DNA from 3 places in the Streptococcus equi subsp. zooepidemicus genome. Region 1 is predicted to be linked to each of the others. Evidence: predicted binding sites of a transcription regulator. Region 1 holds the regulator's gene; each other region holds the start of a gene.

Region 1 (7,780 bases):
GACAGTCAAAAAAACGGCCTTTAAAATCACGCGTATCGGTCAGCTAGTGGGACAGATGGCAAGTGAGCGGCTAGGTGTGGGCTTTGGTGTTGTGGATCTGTCGCTAGCTCCCACTCCAGCAGTTGGTGACTCTGTGGCACGTGTCTTAGAGGAGATGGGACTTGAAATGGTTGGTACACATGGCACAACTGCTGCCCTAGCTTTACTTAATGACGCAGTCAAAAAGGGTGGTGTTATGGCTTGCAACCGAGTGGGCGGGTTGTCAGGTGCCTTTATCCCTGTATCAGAGGACGAGGGCATGATTGCAGCAGTGCAGGGAGGCTCGCTTAATCTTGAAAAGCTGGAAGCCATGACTGCCATTTGCTCAGTTGGCTTGGATATGATTGCGATCCCAGAAGAGACACCATCTGAAACCATCGCAGCTATGATTGCTGATGAGGCAGCTATCGGGGTGATTAACCAAAAGACAACAGCTGTTCGTATTATTCCAAAGGGTAAAGAGGGTGATATGATTGCTTTTGGTGGCCTTTTAGGTACAGCCCCAGTCATGCCTGTCAACCCACATTCGTCTCTTGAGTTTATCGCGCGTGGTGGGCAGATCCCTGCACCTATCCATAGCTTTAAGAATTAACTGCTAGCACTTGCATGGTTTTGCAAGTGTTTTCTTTTAATGCTATAATAGCAGAGAGACTTTGGAGGTTCATTATGACAAAAACAAGATTATACATTGCCAGACATGGCAAGACGATGTTCAATACCATTGGTCGTGCACAGGGCTGGAGTGATACCCCCTTGACAAAGGCAGGAGAAGAAGGCATTCGTGAATTGGGACTTGGTTTGAAGGCTGCTGGTATTCCATTCAAGGCTGCTTTTTCGAGTGATTCAGGTCGTACCATGCAGACAATGGAGATTATTCTACGAGAGTCTGACAATGAGTTTTTACCCTACACTAGAGATAAGCGGATTCGTGAGTGGTGCTTTGGTAGCCTGGATGGGGCTTATGATTCTGAGCTGTTTTTAGGTGTTCTTCCTAGAACAAAGGCCTTTGAAAATCGTGACAATCTGCGTGATGTGCCTTATTCAGAATTAGCAGAGAGTATTGTCGAGGTTGATACTGCTAACTGGGCAGAGCCCTGGGAGGTATTGAGCAAGCGTATCTATGAGGGCTTTGAGGCTATCGCGCTTGCTGTTGAAAATGCAGGAGGTGGCAATGCTATCGTGGTTAGTCATGGCATGACCATCGGTACCTTTATGTGGCTAATTGACCCAGATAGGGAAAAGCAATACATTGACAATGGAAGCGTCACTGTTGTGGAATATGAGAATGGGCAGTTTACCATCAAAACGATTGGAGATATGAGCTACCGCTATCGTGGTCGTGAGATAATTGAGTCAATAAGAGATGAAGAATAACACTATAAGAGTCCTTTTACAGGCCTTGGTCGTCCTGTTGTTTTTATCAGGGGTTTACCTCTTTATCAAGCCTGAAAAACAGGCTGTAGGCCCCAAGGCCAATCAAACAGTACCTGCCCCAAAGGCAGCTAAGCAGGCTAAAAAGACTACTGATCTGCCAAAGGTATCAACTACGGACTGGCAGCTGGTCCTTGTCAATCGCGATCACCCTCAAGAGGAAATGAGTCCTGAGTTGGTTGAGATTAATGGGATTCCTATTGATAAGCGCATTGAGCAGGAGACGGCTGATTTTCTAGCAGCGGCGCAGACGATTGAACCTCAGGAGCACTTGATTGCTGGTTATCGTTCGGTTGTCCAGCAAGAAGAGCTTTATCAGTCTTATATTGCCCAAGAGCTGGCAAATGATCCTAGCCTGACCCAAGAGGCAGCTGAAGCCTTGGTTCGGAAATATGCCCAGCCAGCAGGCACTAGTGAACATCAGACTGGTCTAGCCATTGATATGAGCACAGTAGATAACTTAAACGCTAGTGATCCTAAGGTGGCACAGGAGATTCAAAAAATAGCTCCACAATTTGGTTTTATTTTGCGCTATCCAAAAGGGAAGCAGACTAGCACAGGGATTGAGTATGAGGACTGGCATTATCGCTATGTTGGTAAAGCCTCTGCCCAATACATTACCGCTCATAGCCTCAGCCTGGAAGAATACCTAACACGATTGAAGGAGAAAAAATGAGAAAACGACTTAAATTTTCCTATTTTCTAGTGTTTTTAGTGTTCATTATGGTGGCTTTGATTGGTCCCTTGTTGTTCAATGCCAAAGGCACATCGGCCAGTCAAGAAATGCCTGTTCCCTATACAGAGAAGCAATTTATCCAGTTGGTTGCTAAGGAGGTCAAGCCATTGGCCAAAAACTATGGCATTCGTCCTTCTATTTTGGTTGGTCAGATTATTTTAGAAACCAATTATGGCAGAACCCTGTTGGCGGCCAAATACCACAACCTTTTTTCACTGCAGCCAGCTCCAGGGCAGGCTTCCATTAGCCTCAAGAAGCAAGCAGCTTCAAAGCACAAGACAGTCTATGCTATCTATCGGGACAGAGAGGACTCTATCAGAGCTTACTTATCATGGCTTAGTCAAGGCACAGGCGAGGAGAAAAAGCTTTACCAAAGCCTAGCAACTGAAAAAGGGTATAAAAAACCTGCTAAAAGTCTGCAGACCTATCGCTATTCTGATGATAAAGACTATGCCCAAAGGCTTGTGCAGCTGATTGAAGTAAGAGGTTTGACAAGCTATGATGATTGAGGAGATGAAAAAGACACCGAAACAACTGGTAAGCTCAGGTATTTGCTTTAGTAGGTATTGCAACTTTGTATCAGCTTGAAGATGTAAGCCTTAAGAGTAGGAGCTGTGAGCACGCAGCCTGATTTATCCTACTCTACTAAAGGCTTGATTGTTAGGCCTTAAGGCTTCAGGCAGTTAAGCTAATCCCCCTTACAGCTTAGCGCTCCTTTTAGCTAGCGAGTCGGGAGAAGCCAATACCAGTCTGAGAGGTAGTAAGTGGCTCTCTATTACTTCTTTCAAGCATAATGTCAAAGGCAACACTGTCAATGTTTTATAAAAATTAGCACTCTAAAAAAAGAGTGCTAATTTTTTGAGTTTTTTTCTTGACATGCTAGTTTAAAAGGATATAATAGAACTATAAATTAGCAGTCCAATGTATAGAGTGCTAACAGAAAGGGAGTGATTGGTTTGTGATCACAGAGAGACAATCTAATATTTTGAATCTTATTGTAGATTTATTTACACAGACCCATGAACCAGTTGGCTCTAAGGCTTTGCAGTCACTTATTGCTTCTAGTAGTGCCACTATTAGAAATGACATGGCAAAGCTTGAAAAACTAGGATTGCTGGAGAAGGCTCACACATCAAGTGGGCGCATGCCAAGTGCGGCAGGCTTTAAATATTTTGTAGAGCATTCTCTTAATCTTGGCAGCATTGATGAGCAGGACCTTTATCAGCTGGTCAAGGCCTTTGATTTTGAGGCCTTTAAGCTGGAGGACGTTTTGCTAAGAGCCAGCCAGATGCTATCGGATACGACCGGCTATACGGCGGCGATTTTAGATGTTGAGCCTGCAAGGCAAAGGCTGACAGGCTTTGATATTGTTCAGCTATCTAGTCATGATGCCTTGGCAGTTTTGACCTTAGATGAGTCCAAGCCGTTGACCGTACAGTTTGCCATTCCTAAGAATTTTATGAATCGTGATTTGCTGGTGCTTAAGGGCATTGTTGCTGATCGCTTACTTGGCAAAGATGTCATGACTGTTCATTACAAGCTGCGAACAGAAATCCCTCAGATTGTTCAGAAGTATTTTACGGTGACGGACAATGTTTTGGATTTGTTTGACTATATCTTTGTTGGGCTTTTTCGAGAAACGATTTTTGTCTCTGGCAAGGTTGCTGCTCTTGATTATGCTGGCCTTGCGACCTATCAGTTTCTTGATGAGGAGCAGCGCTTAGCCCTATCCATCAGACAGAGTCTATCAGAGGAAGAGATGGCAACGGTTCAGGTTGCTGACAGCAGTGAGTCAGCCCTAGCAAACGTGACCTTGCTGACCTACAAGTTTTTAATTCCATACAGAGGATTTGGCCTGTTAAGCTTAATTGGGCCGGTTGATATGGATTATCGTCGTAGCGTTAGCTTGATTAATGTGATTGGTCAGCTGCTGGCTGTGAAGCTAAGAGATTATTACCGTTACTTAAACAGCAACCATTATGAGGTTCACTAAGGCCTTAATATGATTTAAGAAAATGTAAGAAAGGGGTAGACACCTTGTCTAAAAAACCAAAAGAAGAGCTCAAGGATCAAGAGGACATTCTTGATGAGGCTGCTGAGGAAGCAGTAGAGCCAGTTGAAGAGGCTGATCAATCAGCTGATACTGTTGCTGATGAAGCAGCCAAAGAGATATCTGAGCTAGAGTTGGCTCTCCAGCGAGCAGAGGATTTTGAAAATAAATACCTCAGAGCTCACGCAGAAATGCAAAATATTCAGCGTCGTGCGAATGAAGAACGCCAAAGCTTGCAGCGCTATCGTTCACAGGATTTAGCTAAAAAAATCCTTCCAAGCTTAGATAACTTGGAGCGTGCTTTGGCTGTTGAGGGTCTGACAGATGATGTCAAAAAAGGCCTAGAAATGGTGCAAGAAAGCCTTGTTCAAGCCCTTAAAGAAGAAGGTATTGAAGAGGTTCCTGTGGAAGCCTTTGACCACAATCTGCACATGGCAGTCCAAACCCTACCAGCAGATGATGACCACTCAGCAGATAGTATCGCTCAGGTTTTCCAAAAAGGCTATAAGCTTCATGAGCGCTTACTAAGACCAGCGATGGTGGTTGTGTACAACTAGTCACTAATGATGGCTATTAAAATGGCTCGTCATTAGACGGCAACCGCTGTGGCGGCTTGCCTAGACTCCTTACTAGCTCAATAGCAAAATGGTATCGATTTTGCTATCTCACGTCGCAATTATCCCGTGATGATAGCTAATCAATAAAATGAATCATGTCCGAAATGACGGTAAACTATGAAAATAAGAAATAAGATTGCTGCTTTTTGCGCTAGCAAAAGCGAACGAAGTGAGCATTACCGATACTCTTCGCCGTGGCAAAAGTCATAAAACATTAGTGTTTTATGACTCGGAAAATTTGAGACTTTAGGCTCAAATTTCAGCTATGAGATTCCATAGGAAGCTGCTAGCGTCCGTGCCACATAAGAGGAGTATCATAAATATATAAAAGAGGAAAAAATATTATGTCTAAAATTATTGGTATTGACTTAGGAACAACAAACTCAGCAGTAGCAGTTCTTGAAGGAACAGAAAGCAAAATCATTGCCAACCCAGAAGGCAACCGCACAACCCCTTCAGTAGTGTCATTTAAAAACGGTGAAATCATTGTCGGTGACGCTGCCAAGCGTCAAGCAGTGACAAACCCTGATACTGTTATCTCAATCAAATCAAAAATGGGAACCTCTGAAAAGGTTGCTGCTAATGGTAAAGAATACACACCACAAGAAATCTCAGCAATGATTCTTCAATACCTTAAAGGCTATGCAGAGGACTACCTTGGTGAAAAGGTAACAAAAGCTGTTATCACAGTTCCTGCCTACTTCAACGATGCACAACGTCAAGCTACTAAGGACGCAGGTAAGATTGCTGGGCTTGAGGTAGAACGTATCGTCAACGAACCAACTGCAGCAGCTCTTGCTTACGGTCTTGACAAGACAGATAAAGAAGAAAAGATCTTAGTCTTTGACCTTGGTGGTGGTACCTTTGACGTGTCTATCCTTGAATTGGGTGATGGTGTCTTTGATGTGCTTGCAACTGCTGGTGACAACAAGCTCGGTGGTGACGACTTTGACCAAAAAATCATTGATTTCTTAGTAGCAGAATTCAAGAAAGAAAACGGAATCGACCTATCACAAGATAAAATGGCTCTTCAACGCTTGAAGGACGCTGCTGAAAAAGCTAAAAAAGATCTTTCAGGTGTCACTCAAACTCAAATTTCATTGCCATTCATCACTGCTGGCGCTGCTGGTCCTCTTCACTTGGAAATGAGCCTGTCTCGTGCAAAATTTGATGACCTGACTCGTGATTTAGTAGAGCGTACGAAGGTTCCTGTTCGCCAAGCGCTGTCTGATGCAGGCTTGAGCTTATCAGAAATCGATGAGGTTATCCTTGTTGGTGGTTCAACTCGTATCCCAGCTGTGGTTGAAGCTGTTAAGGCTGAAACTGGCAAAGAGCCAAACAAATCAGTGAACCCTGATGAAGTTGTAGCGATGGGTGCTGCTATCCAAGGTGGTGTGATCACTGGTGATGTTAAAGACGTTGTTCTTCTTGACGTGACACCATTGTCACTTGGTATCGAAACAATGGGTGGCGTCTTTACAAAGCTTATTGACCGCAACACAACAATTCCAACCTCTAAATCACAGGTCTTCTCAACTGCAGCAGACAACCAGCCAGCTGTTGATATCCACGTGCTTCAGGGTGAACGCCCAATGGCGGCAGATAACAAAACACTTGGACGTTTCCAATTGACAGACATTCCTGCAGCCCCTCGTGGTATCCCACAAATCGAAGTAACCTTTGACATCGACAAAAACGGTATCGTTTCTGTTAAGGCAAAAGACCTAGGTACTCAAAAAGAACAACACATTGTCATCAAATCTAACGATGGTCTTTCTGAAGAAGAGATTGAACGCATGATGAAAGACGCTGAAGCCAATGCTGAAGCCGATGCAAAACGTAAGGAAGAGGTTGACCTTAAAAATGAAGTTGACCAGGCTATCTTTGCAACTGAAAAGACTATTAAAGAAACTGAAGGCAAAGGCTTTGACACAGAGCGTGATGCTGCTCAAGCAGCTCTTGATGAGCTTAAGAAGGCTCAAGAGTCAGGCGACCTTGATGATATGAAAGCTAAGCTTGAAGCGCTTAATGAAAAAGCACAAGCCCTTGCTGTTAAAATGTACGAGCAAGCAGCTGCAGCACAACAAGCCCAGGCTGGTGCAGAAGGTGCAGCAGATACAGGCTCAACAAACAGTGGCGATGATGTTGTAGATGGTGAGTTCACTGAAAAATAAGCTGTGAGGAGCTGAGGCCGCTCAGTAAAGCTAGAAACTGAGGCGATAGTCCCCTCCCCTAATTGCTAGAAAATAGCATAGCAAGGCTAAATAAATAGAAATCAAATAGGCGGGGCGCCTCGCTCCGTCTGTTTTTGTCAATGAAGGAAAGAATAAATGAATAATACGGAATTCTATGATCGTCTTGGAGTCTCAAAGGACGCTTCAGCCGATGATATTAAACGAGCTTACCGTAAGATGTCTAAGAAATACCACCCAGACATTAATAAAGAGCCGGGAGCTGAGCAAAAATACAAGGACGTGCAGGAGGCTTACGAGACCCTAAGCGACTCACAAAAGCGCGCAGCCTATGATCAATACGGTGCAGCCGGAGCAAATGGTGGCTTTGGTGGTGGAGCAGGAGGCTTTGGCGGCTTTGATGGCGGCGGCTTTGGTGGCTTTGAGGATATTTTCTCAAGCTTCTTTGGTGGCGGCGGTATGCGTAATCCCAATGCCCCACGTCAGGGTGATGACCTTCAATACAGGGTCAACCTTTCCTTTGAGGAGGCCGTTTTTGGGACTGAAAAGGAAGTCAGCTACAATCGTGAATCAACCTGCAGCACCTGTGCAGGCTCAGGAGCTAAGCCTGGAACAAGTCCTACAACCTGCCGTAAATGTCATGGCTCAGGGGTTATCAATGTTGATACGCAGACCCCACTTGGCATGATGCGTCGTCAGGTGACCTGTGATGTCT
Region 2 (7,780 bases), 310 kb from region 1:
GAAGGGGTTAAAGAAATTAAGTTTACAGGCTGGGGACATTCTCGTGAAACAGGTTCGTGGGGAACGACGGTAGTTATAAATGGAGAAAATGAAATAGGCTTTTCGTTTGATGGTTTGTCAGGATTAGCGGACATTAGTGGGCGCTCTTATCATCCAGATACTTTTAAGTTAGTTGAGAAAAATAGTCTGGAAGAAATGGGGCCTGTGAAATATAGAATTAAAGACATTGAAAAAGTTTCTTTAGAGGGAGTGGCAATTACGTATTCTCATGAGAAAAGGAGTTAATATGATGATATCCGATAGTAGTTATAAGGAAATGGCTAAGCAAGTTTATAATATCGAACCTAGCAAAGCTAAGTCAAATGATGCCCCTATTGTTTTAAAGGGAAATCGTCTCATCGATTATAATACGGGTAAGCAATACCGAGTCCTCTTAGTTCAGGACAATAACAACGATGCCCATAAAACCAATGACAACGGTATGCAGGCAATGGCCGTAGCTCCTATTGTTCAAGGTGATGTCGACACCTCCCAGGTTGTGATTGCCTATGCAGGGACAAATGCTGTAGATTCCAGAGATCTTGATACGGATTGGCAGCTGCTCATTCGGGGAAATCAAGATGATTTAGTCAGCGGCAATATTGATGGCGGCAATTTTGTTATTGCCGAAAACCAATTACGATCTGCTCAAAAGTTTTATCAACAGGTCAAAAGAAAGTACCCTCATTCTGCCCTAACAACCACAGGTCACTCTCTCGGAGCCTATCTAGCACTTATAGTTGCTGCAGAACATAGGATCCCAGCAACAACCTTTAATGGTCCAGACCCTGTTCGCGGCATGTCAGCTGAAGCCATCACATGGGTTAAGGCTAATAGCAATATGTACAATAATTTCCGCATTAATTTTGATGGCATTGGCAATTTTGGCGCCTATTTTGGAACTGATGATTTAGCTATTTCTCGGAATGTCGATGCTATGCTCTTATCAGCCAACCTTTTGTATTATCACGATTTAGGAGCTTATCGTTTTAATCAAAAGGGTCAGATTGTAGACAGAGACGGTAAGCTCATTGTAACACAATACCTTGTGAGTCGGGCCTATTTAACTGTCCTTGCCTCAAAAAAGAGCATGTCAAGCTACCATAAGCTCAAAAAACACTGGCAGTCCACCGGCAAGGGGATCAGTAGCTCTGAGGAGCTCTTTTTAGATGCGGCACAGGGAATGATCCTAGGCTCGTCCATGGCTAAGGCTGCTCGAGAGGGGGCTGATGAGGCACTGGATCATAAAACGGTTGCCGACGCAAAGCTTATGGAAGTGTGGTCGGCGATTGATTTTAACGCTTTTCATGAGCTGCCCTATTATGAGGTGCAAGCCTTGTTTGCTTCTTATGGTATCACTTATGACCGCTTTGTCCAAGACTTTCAGAACTATACTCAATCCAAGGTCAGCAAGCTGTCAGCCTTGGCCACAGACTTTGAAAACTTGAATAGAGATATTCAGACGGTTATTGATAGCAAGCTTGAAACGGATCGTCAGTTAGCAGGAGAGTTTAGAGCATGGCAGACAGAATTGTAGAGGAAGTGGCTATTTATCGTAAGCTTCGGGAGATGGAAGATGCCGAGCAGGACTTTCTCCGCCAGAAAAAAGCCTATCAGAAGCGTGAAGACAGCTTATCTGAAAGAAGACATGTCTTAGATGATTTGATCAACTCTGAGTACCAGAAGATGGGTGCTTTTTTGAAGCGTTTAGACCTATCTGTCAACGCTGCGTCAGATTTTTTCAAGGAACTGGATCGCTTAAAGGATCAATCCAAGGCAGAGTTTCACCTCCATCGGGCAGCTCTTGAAGAGGAGCGAGCACAGTCAACCAAGACTTTTCGTCAAGAGCAGGCTCAAAGAGAGACAGAGTTATCAGATATGAGGAGAGCTTATGCTAATACCAATAAATGAGTACTATATCGAAGAAGAATACGCCTATGCCCTGAGGCTAATGCGTCAAATGCTGGAGCGTCAAAGGATTGCCACAGTCGCTAGGCTTGTAAACAGCCAAGGTGAAGCGATCAAAAAGGCGTTTAAAGACCAGATCAAAGCGACTGCCAGCCAAACCAAGGAAAGCCTTCAGATCATGGAAGGGCAGCTAGATACGGCTATTAAAGGAGCTGTTAGAGATCAGCTGGAACAGGTATTGAAGAAGAAGCTGCCAAAATACAACAAGCTATAGTCAAATGGTGTCACCTCTAAGAAACCATAGGGGGTCAATCAATACCCACCAAGCAAGTATTATCAAAAGAGGTTATCAGCCGCCAGAGCTTTTGTCCTGTTATTTTGAAAGGTGATAGTTGTATACAGGGTGACTGATAGCCAAAGATGGGAGAGGACCAGCTGGGTCTTTTCTTTTTTCCTAGACTTTTTTTCTTGACTATTTTTGACCAAGTGATAAAATAGAGAAGAAAGTTAGCACTCATAAAACAAGAGTGCTAACAAAATAGATAATCTAGTCATTATTGGAGGTACTATTCATGTTAAAACCGTTAGGAGATCGTGTGGTCCTAAAATTTGAAGCAGAAAAAGAGCAGACCGTCGGTGGCTTTGTTCTTGCTGCTAGTCACAAAGAAGCCACTAAAGTAGGGACAGTTGTAGCTGTTAGTGAGACAGGTATTCGTACTATTACTGGAGACATTGTTCCACCAAGTGTGGCTGTAGGTGACAAGGTTTTGGTTGAATATGGATCAGGCTTAGAGGTTAAAGATGGCGATCAAGAGCTTGTCATCTGTCGTGAAGCTGACATTCTTGCAGTTTTAGCTTAATTGTGAATCCCTATCATTTCAGGTAGGATTAACAGATATACATTCAAATAGGAATAGAGGAAATAAGATGGCAAAAGATATAAAATTTTCAGCAGATGCTCGTGAAAGCATGGTACGTGGTGTTGATATTTTGGCGGATACTGTTAAGGTAACCCTTGGCCCTAAAGGGCGTAATGTAGTCCTTGAAAAGGCCTTTGGTTCTCCTTTGATCACAAATGATGGTGTAACGATTGCCAAGGAGATCGAATTAGAAGATCATTTTGAAAATATGGGGGCTAAGCTTGTATCAGAGGTGGCTTCAAAGACAAATGATATTGCCGGTGACGGGACAACAACAGCTACTGTTTTGACTCAGGCTATTGTGCGTGAAGGGCTGAAAAATGTAACAGCAGGTGCTAACCCAATTGGTATTCGTCGTGGGATTGAAGCAGCGACAACGACAGCTGTTGAGGCTTTAAAGGCTGTTGCTCAACCAGTATCTGGAAAAGAAGCGATTGCTCAAGTAGCGGCGGTGTCATCACGTTCTGAAAAGGTTGGTGACTATATTTCTGAAGCTATGGAGCGCGTGGGAAATGATGGTGTTATCACTATTGAGGAATCACGTGGTATGGAAACAGAGCTTGAGGTTGTTGAGGGAATGCAGTTTGACCGCGGCTATTTGTCACAATACATGGTTACTGACAATGAAAAAATGGTTGCTGATCTTGAAAACCCATTTATCCTGATTACTGATAAGAAAATTTCTAATATCCAGGATATTCTTCCTTTGCTTGAGGAGGTGTTGAAAACAAGCCGTCCATTGCTGATCATTGCTGATGATGTTGATGGCGAAGCCCTTCCGACCTTAGTGCTTAATAAAATTCGTGGTACCTTCAATGTTGTAGCGGTTAAAGCGCCTGGCTTTGGAGATCGTCGAAAAGCGATGCTTGAAGACATTGCTGTCTTAACTGGTGGAACAGTTATCACTGAGGATCTTGGTCTTGAATTGAAGGACGCTACAATGGCTGCCCTCGGACAAGCGGCTAAAGTAACTGTTGACAAGGATAATACAGTGATTGTAGAAGGTGCAGGCAGCTCAGAGGCTATTTCAAACCGCGTTAGCCTGATCAAATCACAATTAGAAACAACCACATCTGAATTTGATCGTGAAAAATTACAAGAGCGCTTAGCAAAATTAGCAGGTGGTGTTGCAGTTATCAAGGTGGGTGCAGCTACTGAAACCGAGCTAAAAGAAATGAAGCTTCGTATTGAGGATGCGCTAAATGCAACACGCGCTGCAGTTGAAGAAGGCATCGTTGCAGGTGGTGGTACTGCTCTTATCAATGTCATGGATAAGGTTGCAGCCCTTGATCTTGATGGTGATGCAGCAACTGGTCGCAATATCGTGCTTCGTGCGCTTGAAGAGCCTGTGCGTCAAATTGCTTACAACGCTGGCTATGAAGGTTCAGTGATTATTGATAAGCTGAAAAATAGTGCTGCTGGTATTGGTTTTAATGCAGCAACTGGTGAATGGGTTGATATGATTGCTACAGGTATCATTGACCCAGTCAAGGTAACACGCTCAGCACTTCAAAATGCAGCCTCTGTTGCAGGTTTGATCCTAACCACTGAAGCTGTTGTTGCTACTAAGCCAGAGCCTGCTGCACCAGCAATGCCACAAGGAATGGACCCAGGCATGATGGGTGGCTTCTAACAAAAAGCCTGTTAGGATAGGCTAGTTGTTCTATCATAGGATATCAAAATAATTGATAAAGACTCCCCTGACGTTAAGGTGATATGATTATCCCTAAAACGCCCAGGGGAGCTTTTTTATTGCTTACCTTAGCACGCTTAACGGACATGTGACTTGTCTTTGTTTTAAATCATTGACAACAATTAAAATGACCAGTGTGAATTAGTGCTTTTCTGAAGACAAAAAAGCAAAAGCCCTGAGAAATCAAGGCTTTTGCAGGAGATTTATGAAAAAGAAAAATTTAGGATAATGTAAGTATAAGCTAGTTTCCTTAAGGAAAGCTTAACTGAAGCAATTAATCGTAGAGATGGGTGACTGTTTTGACGACTTTTTTCTCCTTGTCAGACCAATAATGAAGACGTTCAAAAGATCCTTGTCGCCAGTAGAGCGGTAGCCTTTGTCGAATATCCTCTTGCATGTCTAGCTTATCTAGATCAGCAATAGCATGCCATTGTGGTAGGCCCTCTCGTGATTCAGTTAGCAGCTTGCCTTCAAAATCTTCGCAAAGAAAGTCATAATAAACATAGCGCTCAGGCTTATCAGGATTGGTAAAGCCTGAGATTCCCTTTAATTGCAGGTTTAAGGCGGTTAAGCCGGTCTCCTCCTTTAGCTCACGCACTGCCGCTTCAAAAAAGGATTCTGAGATGTTAACCTTGCCACCCGGTTGAATCCAGCCAGGAAAGTCGTCATGCTGGCGGTTGAGGAGTAGGATCTTGTCGCCCTCCTTGACACAGATATTGACCCAATTTTTGATGACTTCAAGCATTAGCTACCTCGTTTTTAGTTTTATTATATCAAAAAAAGATCAGTATGAATAGCTGAGAGATTTATTGATATGGTCATAATGGCTTCAGATAGTTTTACTGCTGCTTTAGCCAAAGCTTGATTAAGATCTGTATAAATAACATAAAAATACTGGTTCACATCATTATTTAATAGATTTATTACCGTATTAATGGTATAATTATGTAAATATTAGAACTATAGGCAGAGAGAATGTAATGAATAATACAGATTTGATGAGCTTGGGAGAGCTCTATAAGGAGCTTCGTATTGCTCGTGGACTTAGGCTAAAGGACGTTGCTAGAGACAATTTATCAGTTTCACAGCTATCTAAGTTTGAAAATGGCCAGAGCATGCTGGCAGCTGACAAACTACTATTAGCTATTTCAGGAATCCATATGACATTTGCTGAATTTGGTCATGCTGTAAATGGGTATAAAGTCAGCGATTTTTTTCAGTTAGGCACTAAGGTTGCCGAGCTACAAACAGCATCAGATATAGATGGATTGAAGGAGCTTCTGAGCCAATATAAGGGTGATGACATTTTTTCTGTTTATAATAGATTAAATGAATTAATCATTAAAAGTGCTGTCTACTCACTTGATCCAAATGTTAAAATTGAAGAGTCAGACAAGCAATTATTGACGGAATACCTTTATAGTATTGAAGAGTGGACAGAATATGAGCTATACATTTTTGGTGGCTGTTTGGCCATTTTGTCTGATGAGGATATGATTTTTTTGGGAAAAGCATTTATCGAACGAGATAAGATTTTCCTTTCTCTTCCACAACATAGAAAGGCAGCTCACATCACTCTATTAAACATTATCATGACTTTACTGGAAAGAAGGCAGCTTTTTTATATTGACTTTTTTATCAAAAAGCTAGAGGAGTTGATTATCTATCAAGATATGTTCACTATAGTGAGCTTAAATTTTTTCAAGAAAATACACACTTATTTAAGTGAAGAAAGCAGTCATAAGAGTGATATTGAGGATTATATTAACCTTGTTAAACAGCTTGGCAACCCTCAGTTTGTCCAAATTCTACATCGGACGCTATCAGTGATTCTAGATAGCTAATACTAAAAAAAGAGGCCCAATCGTTTGGTAGTTAGAGCGGCCAAAGCCACCAAATGAATAAAAGGGTTGGTGAGAAAATAAAAACTTTTCGCATAATGTCTAACCTCCTTGGTAAGGATATTATACAGAGGGGAAGCCTCAATCTCAGCAATTCGCAAATATGAAAATATTAAAAAAAGTATCATCATATTTGCGAATATCGAGAATATGATGATAGTCGTGATATAACTACTGTGTTAATGACCTAGCTAAGTATTAATAAGTCTAAATATAAGCTACAGAAAGGTCGCTCCTTATACTAGTTTGAGGGCTAATGGTCTGGTTAGGAGGAAGCGTATGGCGACATTAGAACGACATCATAAAATGTTATTATTGTCAATGGCATTAGGGGCAGCAAGCTGGTTAGCACTAGGGCTCATTAGCTTGCCGGATCTTGCAGGTGCTTTAGGAATAAGTACTTCTAATGCTAGTACTACAGTTAATTTATTGAGTGCTTACAGTACAGTTTCTAGCGTTATTGCAATAGTTGGTGCTATTACGGGCGTAGGATCTATTGGAGCTGGAATGACAGCTACTGTTTATACCTTATCAAACACAAAGGAAAGGTTATTGCTATTTTCTGGCAGTTAATGATCTAATATGAAACATGTTTTTAAATACCATAACGGTAACATTTTAGGGTATCTCAATATTGTTGGGTTTACCCTTTTGTTTTATGGCTCAGTGATAGGTATGATAATGTTTAGGAATTCTTTGACCTATGATGGAGCTGGTTCTCTAATATCGACCTTTATTCTGGTATCAGGAACCTATCATTCTGTGAAATCAACATTTCCATATGAGGGGAAGCGTCATCCAACGTTTATACTAACACCCTATTATCTACTTAAGCATCTATTGCTTTCAGTTAATAAGGTTTATGCTTTGCAAATTCGAGTGGTTAGCATAGGAGTCATCTGTTTAGCTATAGCCTTTCCGGAGCAGCTTGCTTGGATAGCCTTGTCTTTGCTGGCAGTATTTATGTATTGGTTATCGCTTTCACTAGCGACTATTTTTCAAGTAGCTGGAAGAATCCTGAATCTTCTAATGATTTATGGCATGTACCTCCATCAGGAGTCGCTGGTCATTGCTTGTCTTTGTTTAAATGCGGTTATTCTTGTGCTTAATATTACTATTGATTTCCGTTATCCCTACCAATGGCTGGCAGCAAGAGCTAAGAAGACGGAAAACACAATTACTCTATTAAGGCTTGTTGTCAATATGATAACAGATCATTTAGCTTTAATGATTCTGTTTATCATCTTCTGTATAGCTACGACCTATTTCACGCAAAGGCTATTGTTGCTGTTTGATTATTCTAGCTTTAGCATACCAGT
Region 3 (7,780 bases), 190 kb from region 1:
TACCATCAAATGAATATTGATACAATATCTTTTTATCGAAAAATATTCCCAAAAACAAACAAGGAAAAATAAGCTGACTTGTGGACTGCTAGACTAGCTTAGCAAAACAACTCCTCGCCTTTTAAAAAATAACCCTATGATAAAATCAGAAGATTCGGCATTGAATTAAAAAAAAAAAAAAAAACGAAACTACGGAGACAAACTGACGCCTAGCTATTTCTCATCATCAGCTGCCATGCTAAACTCTTCTTTGGGAAAGAATTTTGAAAAAGTAATGATACTATCATCAAAGGAGAGAACGATGAGAAAACCAATACGCAAGTACAGCGTCTGCTCAGCAGCCATTGCTCTAGCAACAATGGCCAGCCTAGGAACAGCTGGAAATGCCCGAGCTGAACATAAAGAATTAAAGGACTATCCAGACCCAACTCATAGAATTAGTAGCAAAACACTGGGAGATAATGAAGTAAGAAAATATCTTCATGAATTGAGAGACTTTCTAAAGGGTTACCTAAAAGAATTAGAAGAAAAAGCAGAACAACCTGGACCTATGGGGCCTGCCGGACCTAGAGGAGAGACCGGTCCTGCCGGACCCGCGGGACCTATTGGCCCTAAAGGAGAAGCTGGACCTCAAGGAGACCCGGGCAAGCAAGGTCCTACTGGACCTCAAGGACCGCGTGGAGATAAAGGTGAAACCGGAGAAGCCGGTCCTAAAGGCGAACAAGGGCCTGCTGGGCCTATGGGACCACGTGGAGATAAAGGCGAAACCGGAGAAGCCGGTCCTAAAGGTGAACAAGGACCAGCCGGCCCTAAGGGTGACAGAGGCGAACGCGGCGAAAAAGGTGAGCAAGGCCAACGCGGTGAAAAAGGTGAGCAAGGCCAACGCGGCGAAAAAGGCGAGCAAGGCCAACGTGGCGAAAAAGGCGAGCAAGGCCAACGTGGCGAAAAAGGCGAGCAAGGCCAACGTGGCGAAAAAGGTCAACAAGGCGAACGCGGCGAAAAAGGTCAACAAGGCGAACGCGGCGAAAAAGGTGAACAAGGCCAACGTGGCGAAAAAGGCGAGCAACAGCCAAAGGGTGAGCAAGGAAAGGATACCAAGCCATCAGCTCCAAAAGCGCCTGAAAAGGCTCCTACACCAAAGGCTCCAGAAAAATCAACTCAGCCTAAGGCACCAGCGCCTAAGTCAGCACCAGCAGCTCAAAAGAGCACGCTACCAGCTACAGGGGAGACAAATCACCCATTCTTCACCCTTGCAGCCCTTAGCGTCATCGCTAGCGCAGGCGTCCTAAGCCTAAAGAAAAAGAAAAGCTAAGCTAGCTATTGTGTCTTTCCCCTATGGCAATAGCTAACAGCTAATCACAAACATCAGAGAGGTCTTTTCTGACCTCTCTTTATCGTATCACTGCTCTTTTAGACACCAACAGATAGGCATAACAAAGCCCTTAGCAATGGCTTTTCTAAGGGCTCTCAAAAGCTATCCAAATTGTTAAAAAAGCTGCATTAGAGCAGCACAGAAATGATCGGCTGACCTTAAATCACTCAGCTAAGAGCCTTTGCTGTCAGCAGGATTATCACAAGCCCTGAAAAAGAACCAAGCCACAGGGCCTTTGGCAGCACTGCTCACCCACAAGCCCTACAGCTAGACAAGGTATAGGAGAAAGAGGGCTTTAGGGGATAATAAAAACAAACTAGTAAAATCACCAGCTTGTCCTCTGTTGGACCTGCCTCCCAGCAAGCCCATGTCATCATCAATAGCTTAATATAACAAATCGTAAATTTCCATCGCAATCAAGTCAATGCTGTCAAATGAGTATGACTCACGCGCTTCAATATCACGTAAAATAAAGACTGGACCATTTTCAGGATCGTTGACAAATGCAACCTCTGCAACAACGACACCATCTCGCTCAAAATTTCTCTTTAAATTACCGCCATCTGTCACCATCAGCTCCAGACGGTTGATGATTCTCACTAAATGTGATTCCATTTCGTTTCTCCTATTCTTTATTGTCCCTTTATATTTTAACATAAATCACCGAAAACAAACAAGAAAAGTAGCCTTTTTCTCTTTATTTTATCCTCTTAAACAAGTTTTTCTGGCGCTCATTCATAGCAGAGTGGCTAAATCTTATCACTCTATACTGGATAGTGCTAATAATGAAGCTTTTTACTTGATTTCCAAGCCTAAGGTGCTATAATATGACTATAAAGTTTGACCATTTTTGACTAAATGACCTTGACTTTTTAGATAACCCCTTGGAGGTATGATATGCTTTGTCAAAACTGTAATTTAAATGAATCAACCATTCATCTTTATACAAGCATTAACGGAAAGCAAAGGCAGATTGACCTCTGTCAAAATTGCTACCAAATCATGAAAACAGACCCTAAAAATCCTATCTTAGGAGGCTATAATGGCAACCAAAAGGCGCAGCAGCCTTCTCAAAACCCTTTCTTTGATGACTTTTTTGGTGACCTCAACAACTTTAGAGCCTTTGGTCAGCTCCCCAATACACCACCTACCCAATCAGGAGGCCAGCATGGCGGAGGTCACAACGGTGGCTATCGCCCCAATCAAACACAGCCAACACAGGAGGCTAGCAAGGGGCTTCTGGAGGAATTCGGCATTAATATCACTGAAATGGCTAAGCGTGGTGATATTGACCCGGTCATCGGACGAGATGATGAGATTATCCGCGTCATCGAAATTCTCAACCGTCGTACCAAAAATAACCCTGTCCTAATCGGTGAGCCTGGAGTTGGTAAGACTGCTGTCGTTGAAGGCCTTGCTCAAAAAATCGTTGATGGTGATGTGCCACAAAAGCTACAGAGTAAGCAGGTGATTCGCCTTGATGTGGTTAGCCTCGTTCAGGGGACAGGTATTCGTGGCCAATTTGAAGAGCGCATGCAAAAGCTCATGGAAGAAATCCGCAAGCGCCATGACGTGATTCTATTTATTGATGAAATCCATGAAATTGTGGGAGCTGGTGCAGTTGGTGACGGCAGCATGGACGCAGGAAATATTTTAAAGCCAGCACTTGCTCGTGGTGAGCTTCAATTAGTGGGAGCGACCACTCTCAATGAATACCGCATCATCGAAAAGGACGCAGCCCTTGAGCGACGCATGCAGCCGGTTAAGGTGGATGAGCCTTCGGTTGAAGAAACAATCACTATCCTAAAAGGAATCCAACCCAAATATGAGGACTATCATCATGTCAAATATAGCCAGTCAGCTATCGAAGCAGCTGCTAACCTCTCCAACCGCTATATTCAAGACCGCTTCTTGCCTGATAAGGCCATTGACCTGCTAGATGAAGCCGGCTCAAAGATGAACCTAACCCTTAACTTTGTTGACCCCAAAGACATTGATAAGCGTTTGATTGAGGCTGAAAACCTCAAGACCCAAGCCACACGTGATGAGGATTATGAGCGAGCAGCCTATTTCCGCGATCAAATCGCCAAATATAAAGAAATGCAGGCTCAAAAGCTAGATGAGCAAGATATCCCGATCATCACTGACAAGACCATCGAAGCAATCGTTGAACAAAAAACCAATATTCCAGTTGGTGATTTAAAGGAAAAAGAACAATCACAGCTAGTCAATCTGGCCGCCGATCTCAAAAAGCATGTTATCGGTCAAGACGATGCTGTTGATAAAATTGCAAAGGCTATCCGTCGTAATCGTGTTGGACTGGGAACCCCAAATCGTCCTATCGGCTCCTTCCTCTTTGTTGGCCCAACTGGTGTCGGTAAAACAGAGCTTTCCAAGCAATTAGCCATTGAGCTTTTTGGCTCTGCTGATAACATGATTCGCTTTGACATGTCTGAATACATGGAAAAGCATGCTGTGGCTAAGCTTGTCGGTGCCCCTCCTGGCTACGTCGGCTATGAGGAGGCGGGTCAGTTAACAGAGCAGGTGCGCCGCAACCCTTACTCGCTCATTTTGTTAGATGAGATCGAAAAGGCTCACCCTGATGTCATGCACATGTTTTTACAGGTCCTAGATGACGGTCGATTAACCGACGGACAGGGACGTACCGTTAGCTTTAAGGACACTATTATCATCATGACATCAAATGCTGGCACTGGCAAAACAGAAGCCTCAGTCGGCTTTGGTGCTGCTAGAGAAGGACGGACAAACTCTGTCCTAGGTGAGCTTAGTCATTTCTTTAGTCCCGAATTTATGAACCGCTTTGACGGGATTATTGAGTTTCAGCCGCTAAGCAAGGACAATCTGCTACGTATCGTTCACTTAATGCTTGATGACGTTAATCAGCGCCTTGCTCACAATAGCATTCACCTTGATGTGACCGAAAAGGTCAAGGAAAAGCTCGTCGAGCTAGGCTATGATCCCAAGATGGGAGCACGACCACTGCGCCGCACCATTCAGGATTACATTGAGGACGCTATTACTGACTTCTACCTTGAGCACCCAGCAGAAAAAGACCTGCGAGCTGTCTTGACCTCTAATGGACACATTATAATCAAGCCTGTAGTCAAATCTCAGGCGAAGCAGGCGGACTAACAGGGCATACCAAAAAGCAGAGAGAAAAGCAGACAGCATTTTCTCTCTTTTTGACGAGCATTTTTTTATGAAACATTTTTGATAAATCTACAGTTTTATGAGAATAATGACCAAAAATTTAGTATAATAAAACAAAGGAGAAGCGATATGACCGTTCCAATATTTGGTGATAAGATAGATGACCAGCATTACACCGCACGTTACGGTGTCTATGCAGTGATTCCTAACTCGGCTAAAACAGAGATTATCCTAGTGCAGGCTCCAAATGGTGCTTGGTTTTTGCCAGGAGGAGAAATAGAGGCTGGTGAAAGCCAGCTACAGGCACTGGAGCGTGAGCTAGTTGAGGAGCTGGGATTTGCTGCTGATATTGGTTATTATTATGGTCAAGCAGACGAATACTTCTATTCTCGTCACCGCGATACCTACTACTATAATCCTGCCTACCTCTATGAGGTCACTTCCTTTCAAGCAATTTCAAAGCCCTTGGAAGACTTTAACCATCTGGCTTGGTTTCCTATTGCGGACGCCATAACAGTCTTAAAGCGTGGCAGCCACAGGTGGGGCGTCGAGGAATGGCAGAAAAAGCATCATTAAAATCCTTAATCAATTTAAAAATAGTGCTATAATAAAAGTAAAAATAGTCAGGAGAAGATTTATGAGACTTATTAATACCACCAGCAGTCACCCCGAGCTTGTCAGAAATCAGCTGCAAAATACAGATGCTCACCTCGTTGAGGTGTACTCAGCTGGCAATACTGACGTCATCTTTACCCAAGCACCTAAGCATTATGAGCTGCTCATTTCAAATAAATATCGTGCTATCAAAGAGGACGAGCTTGAGGTGATTCGTGAGTTTTTCTTAAAGCGTAAAATTGATCAATCAATTGTAATTCCAGGTCACTCCAAAACCCTGCACACCAATAACTTGATTGAAATTTCCTTCCAAACCTCTGTATAGCCTTCTGTTGCGATCAAGCCTTAGCTGTCATATCATATGTCAAAGCTGGCTGCTCTTGCTGTCTGTACAAGCCCATAAAAGCAGCCTTTTTCGGAGCCTGAGGTCTAGACCACACGAGAGCGGTCTGGGCTTTTTTATCTCTTGACAGCATAGCTAACGCTTCAAACCAAACAACCACAAGCAAAGATAGCCTCACATTATAGAACTAATGTGAGGCTATCTTTGCTTCTTTTTTGAAGCTGGATTCATAAGACTGCTCTAGACATTAGATAGGGCTAAAGGGCACCTGTCAACAAAGGTCAGCAGGTAAGCCATGCCAAATGCACGAAACAGTTATTTCCGAATAATAATATAGAGTAAAGCAGATCCTTTCAACCTTTTTCCTATACAAAATAAGACATATGCTTGAAATAGCGGAACATGAAATACAGCAAAGCCTTCTTTTCTTGCTAAACATCTTTCATGCGGCTGTCGTGGCGACTAACTGAGCCCAGATTTCAGGAAAGCTTATCACACCAGCCTGTCTCATGCTTATCTATGCTTTCTTTTTTGATAAAGCTGACAATCAGGTGCTTGACGAGACAATATTAAAAGAGCCTGGATAAACATCATCCAGACTCCCAATAAAAACTTATGATTACTATTAATTCTGACTGCTTAATTAGCAGCTGAGTCAAAGCCTTCTGCTACTGCTTCTGGGAAGTTTTCTTCAATAATTTTGGCACTATGATCACAAACAAAGGCATTATAAGACCGCATTCTGGTTGTTGGATCAATACGACGTGACCGCTCACAAACCTCTCCTTGCGCACGAGCTACCGTAAAGGCAACATCATCAAAGCTGACAGCATTCTCAGGAGCTGGCTCCTCACTAATGGTTAGCTGAGAGACAATCAATAGCAGTGCAATATCGCTATCTAGAGCTGTCAACAGTGTCTTAACCTCTGGACTTGCATAAATTGTCAGATGAGCTTCTAAGGACTTACCAATAATCTTGTCATGACGCGCTTCCTCCAAAGCCTTTTGCGCCTGTGCCCGAAGCGTCATAAAGGCTTCCCATTCCTCTAGAATAGTATCTTGATTATCAAAAGTCTGAGCCTGTGGCAGCTCTGATAGCTGTACAAAGTCTTCTGGCTCATGCTCTAAATATGACCAGATTTCCTCTGCCGTATGCGGAAGGATCGGAGTCAATAGCTTAGTGATATTAACCAAAATATCATAAAAGACAGTCTGCATACGACGACGTGCCAGGCTGTTAGCAGCCTCAATGTAAACCACATCCTTGGCAAAATCAAGGTAGAAAGCAGATAAGTCAACCGTTACAAAGTTAACCACAGCCTTGTAAATCGTCATGAAGTCATAACGCTCATAGGCAGCGTTGATAGCTCCTACTAGCTTGTTAAACTTGATGGTCATGTACTTATCAACAGTAGCAAGCTCAGCATAAGCCACCTTATCTGTATGTGGATTGAAGTCTGATGTATTAGCAAGCAAGAAGCGAAGCGTGTTACGGATTTTACGATAGGTTTCAGAGACCTGTCCTAGGATATCCATTGACACACGCACATCATTATCTGTATCAACAGAAGCTACCCAGAGACGGAGAATATCAGCACCATATTGCTTAGCAACATCATTAGGTGAAATGATATTTCCTTTAGATTTAGACATTTTTTCACCCTTACCATCAAGGACAAAGCCCTGTGATAGGATAGCCTTATACGGTGCATGACCATTAACCGCAACTGAGGTAATCAGTGATGAGTTGAACCAGCCACGATATTGATCGGAGCCCTCAAGGTAGAGGTCAGCTGGATAAGCAAGATGATCACGAGCATTCATCACACCATTCCAAGAAGACCCTGAATCAAACCAGACGTCCATGATATCTGTCTCTTTGGTAAATACCCCATTTGGAGAGCCTGGGTGTGTGAAGCCTTCAGGTAAAAGCTCCTTAGCCTCTTTTTGCCACCAAATAATGGACCCATGCTCTTGGAACAGATCTGCGACGTGATCAGTTACCTCCTTAGTCATAATGGCTGTGCCGTCCTCTGCATAGAAAATAGGCAGTGGAACACCCCAAGCACGCTGACGAGAGATCACCCAATCGCCACGATCACGAATCATATTGTAGAGTCGTGTCTTTCCCCATGTCGGGTGGAATGTTGTTTTGTCAATCTCATCTAGAATCTCTTGACGGAAGTCAGACACAGAAGCAAACCACTGAGGAACAGCCCGCCAAATAATTGGTTTTTTCGTGCGCCAATCAAATGGATAGGAGTGGTTGATCACTTCTT

What was found. The regulator HrcA, encoded in region 1, represses chaperone genes, less so after heat shock. The targets are predictions, from matches to a motif close to TTAGCACTCNNNNNNNNNGAGTGCTAA.
Positions count from the first base shown of each region.
Region 2: groES (co-chaperone GroES) is a predicted target of HrcA. The motif match lies at 2,455-2,481, and genes of this name have one in related genera.
Region 3: I2432_RS03185 (ATP-dependent Clp protease ATP-binding subunit) is a predicted target of HrcA. The motif match lies at 2,129-2,155, and genes of this name have one in related genera.

Region 1 covers NZ_CP065054.1:461,101-468,880, forward strand. Annotated here, with positions in the region: gene I2432_RS02285 (PFL family protein) at 1-631, shown strand, start outside; gene I2432_RS02290 (histidine phosphatase family protein) at 706-1,413, shown strand; gene I2432_RS02295 (M15 family metallopeptidase) at 1,403-2,146, shown strand; gene I2432_RS02300 (glucosaminidase domain-containing protein) at 2,143-2,715, shown strand; gene hrcA (heat-inducible transcriptional repressor HrcA) at 3,165-4,199, shown strand; gene grpE (nucleotide exchange factor GrpE) at 4,244-4,813, shown strand; gene dnaK (molecular chaperone DnaK) at 5,218-7,047, shown strand; gene dnaJ (molecular chaperone DnaJ) at 7,204-7,780, shown strand, end outside.
Region 2 covers NZ_CP065054.1:153,293-161,072, forward strand. Annotated here, with positions in the region: gene I2432_RS00880 (hypothetical protein) at 1-285, shown strand, start outside; gene I2432_RS00885 (lipase family protein) at 287-1,576, shown strand; gene I2432_RS00890 (hypothetical protein) at 1,558-1,950, shown strand; gene I2432_RS00895 (hypothetical protein) at 1,931-2,221, shown strand; gene groES (co-chaperone GroES) at 2,520-2,807, shown strand; gene groL (chaperonin GroEL) at 2,875-4,500, shown strand; gene I2432_RS00910 (8-oxo-dGTP diphosphatase) at 4,835-5,305, opposite strand; gene I2432_RS00915 (helix-turn-helix domain-containing protein) at 5,541-6,404, shown strand; gene I2432_RS00920 (uberolysin/carnocyclin family circular bacteriocin) at 6,741-7,034, shown strand; gene I2432_RS00925 (hypothetical protein) at 7,044-7,780, shown strand, end outside.
Region 3 covers NZ_CP065054.1:652,014-659,793, reverse strand. Annotated here, with positions in the region: gene I2432_RS03195 (LPXTG cell wall anchor domain-containing protein) at 302-1,312, shown strand; gene I2432_RS03190 (DUF1797 family protein) at 1,757-1,987, opposite strand; gene I2432_RS03185 (ATP-dependent Clp protease ATP-binding subunit) at 2,270-4,525, shown strand; gene I2432_RS03180 (NUDIX hydrolase) at 4,673-5,119, shown strand; gene I2432_RS03175 (DUF1827 family protein) at 5,181-5,483, shown strand; gene ileS (isoleucine--tRNA ligase) at 6,141-7,780, opposite strand, start outside.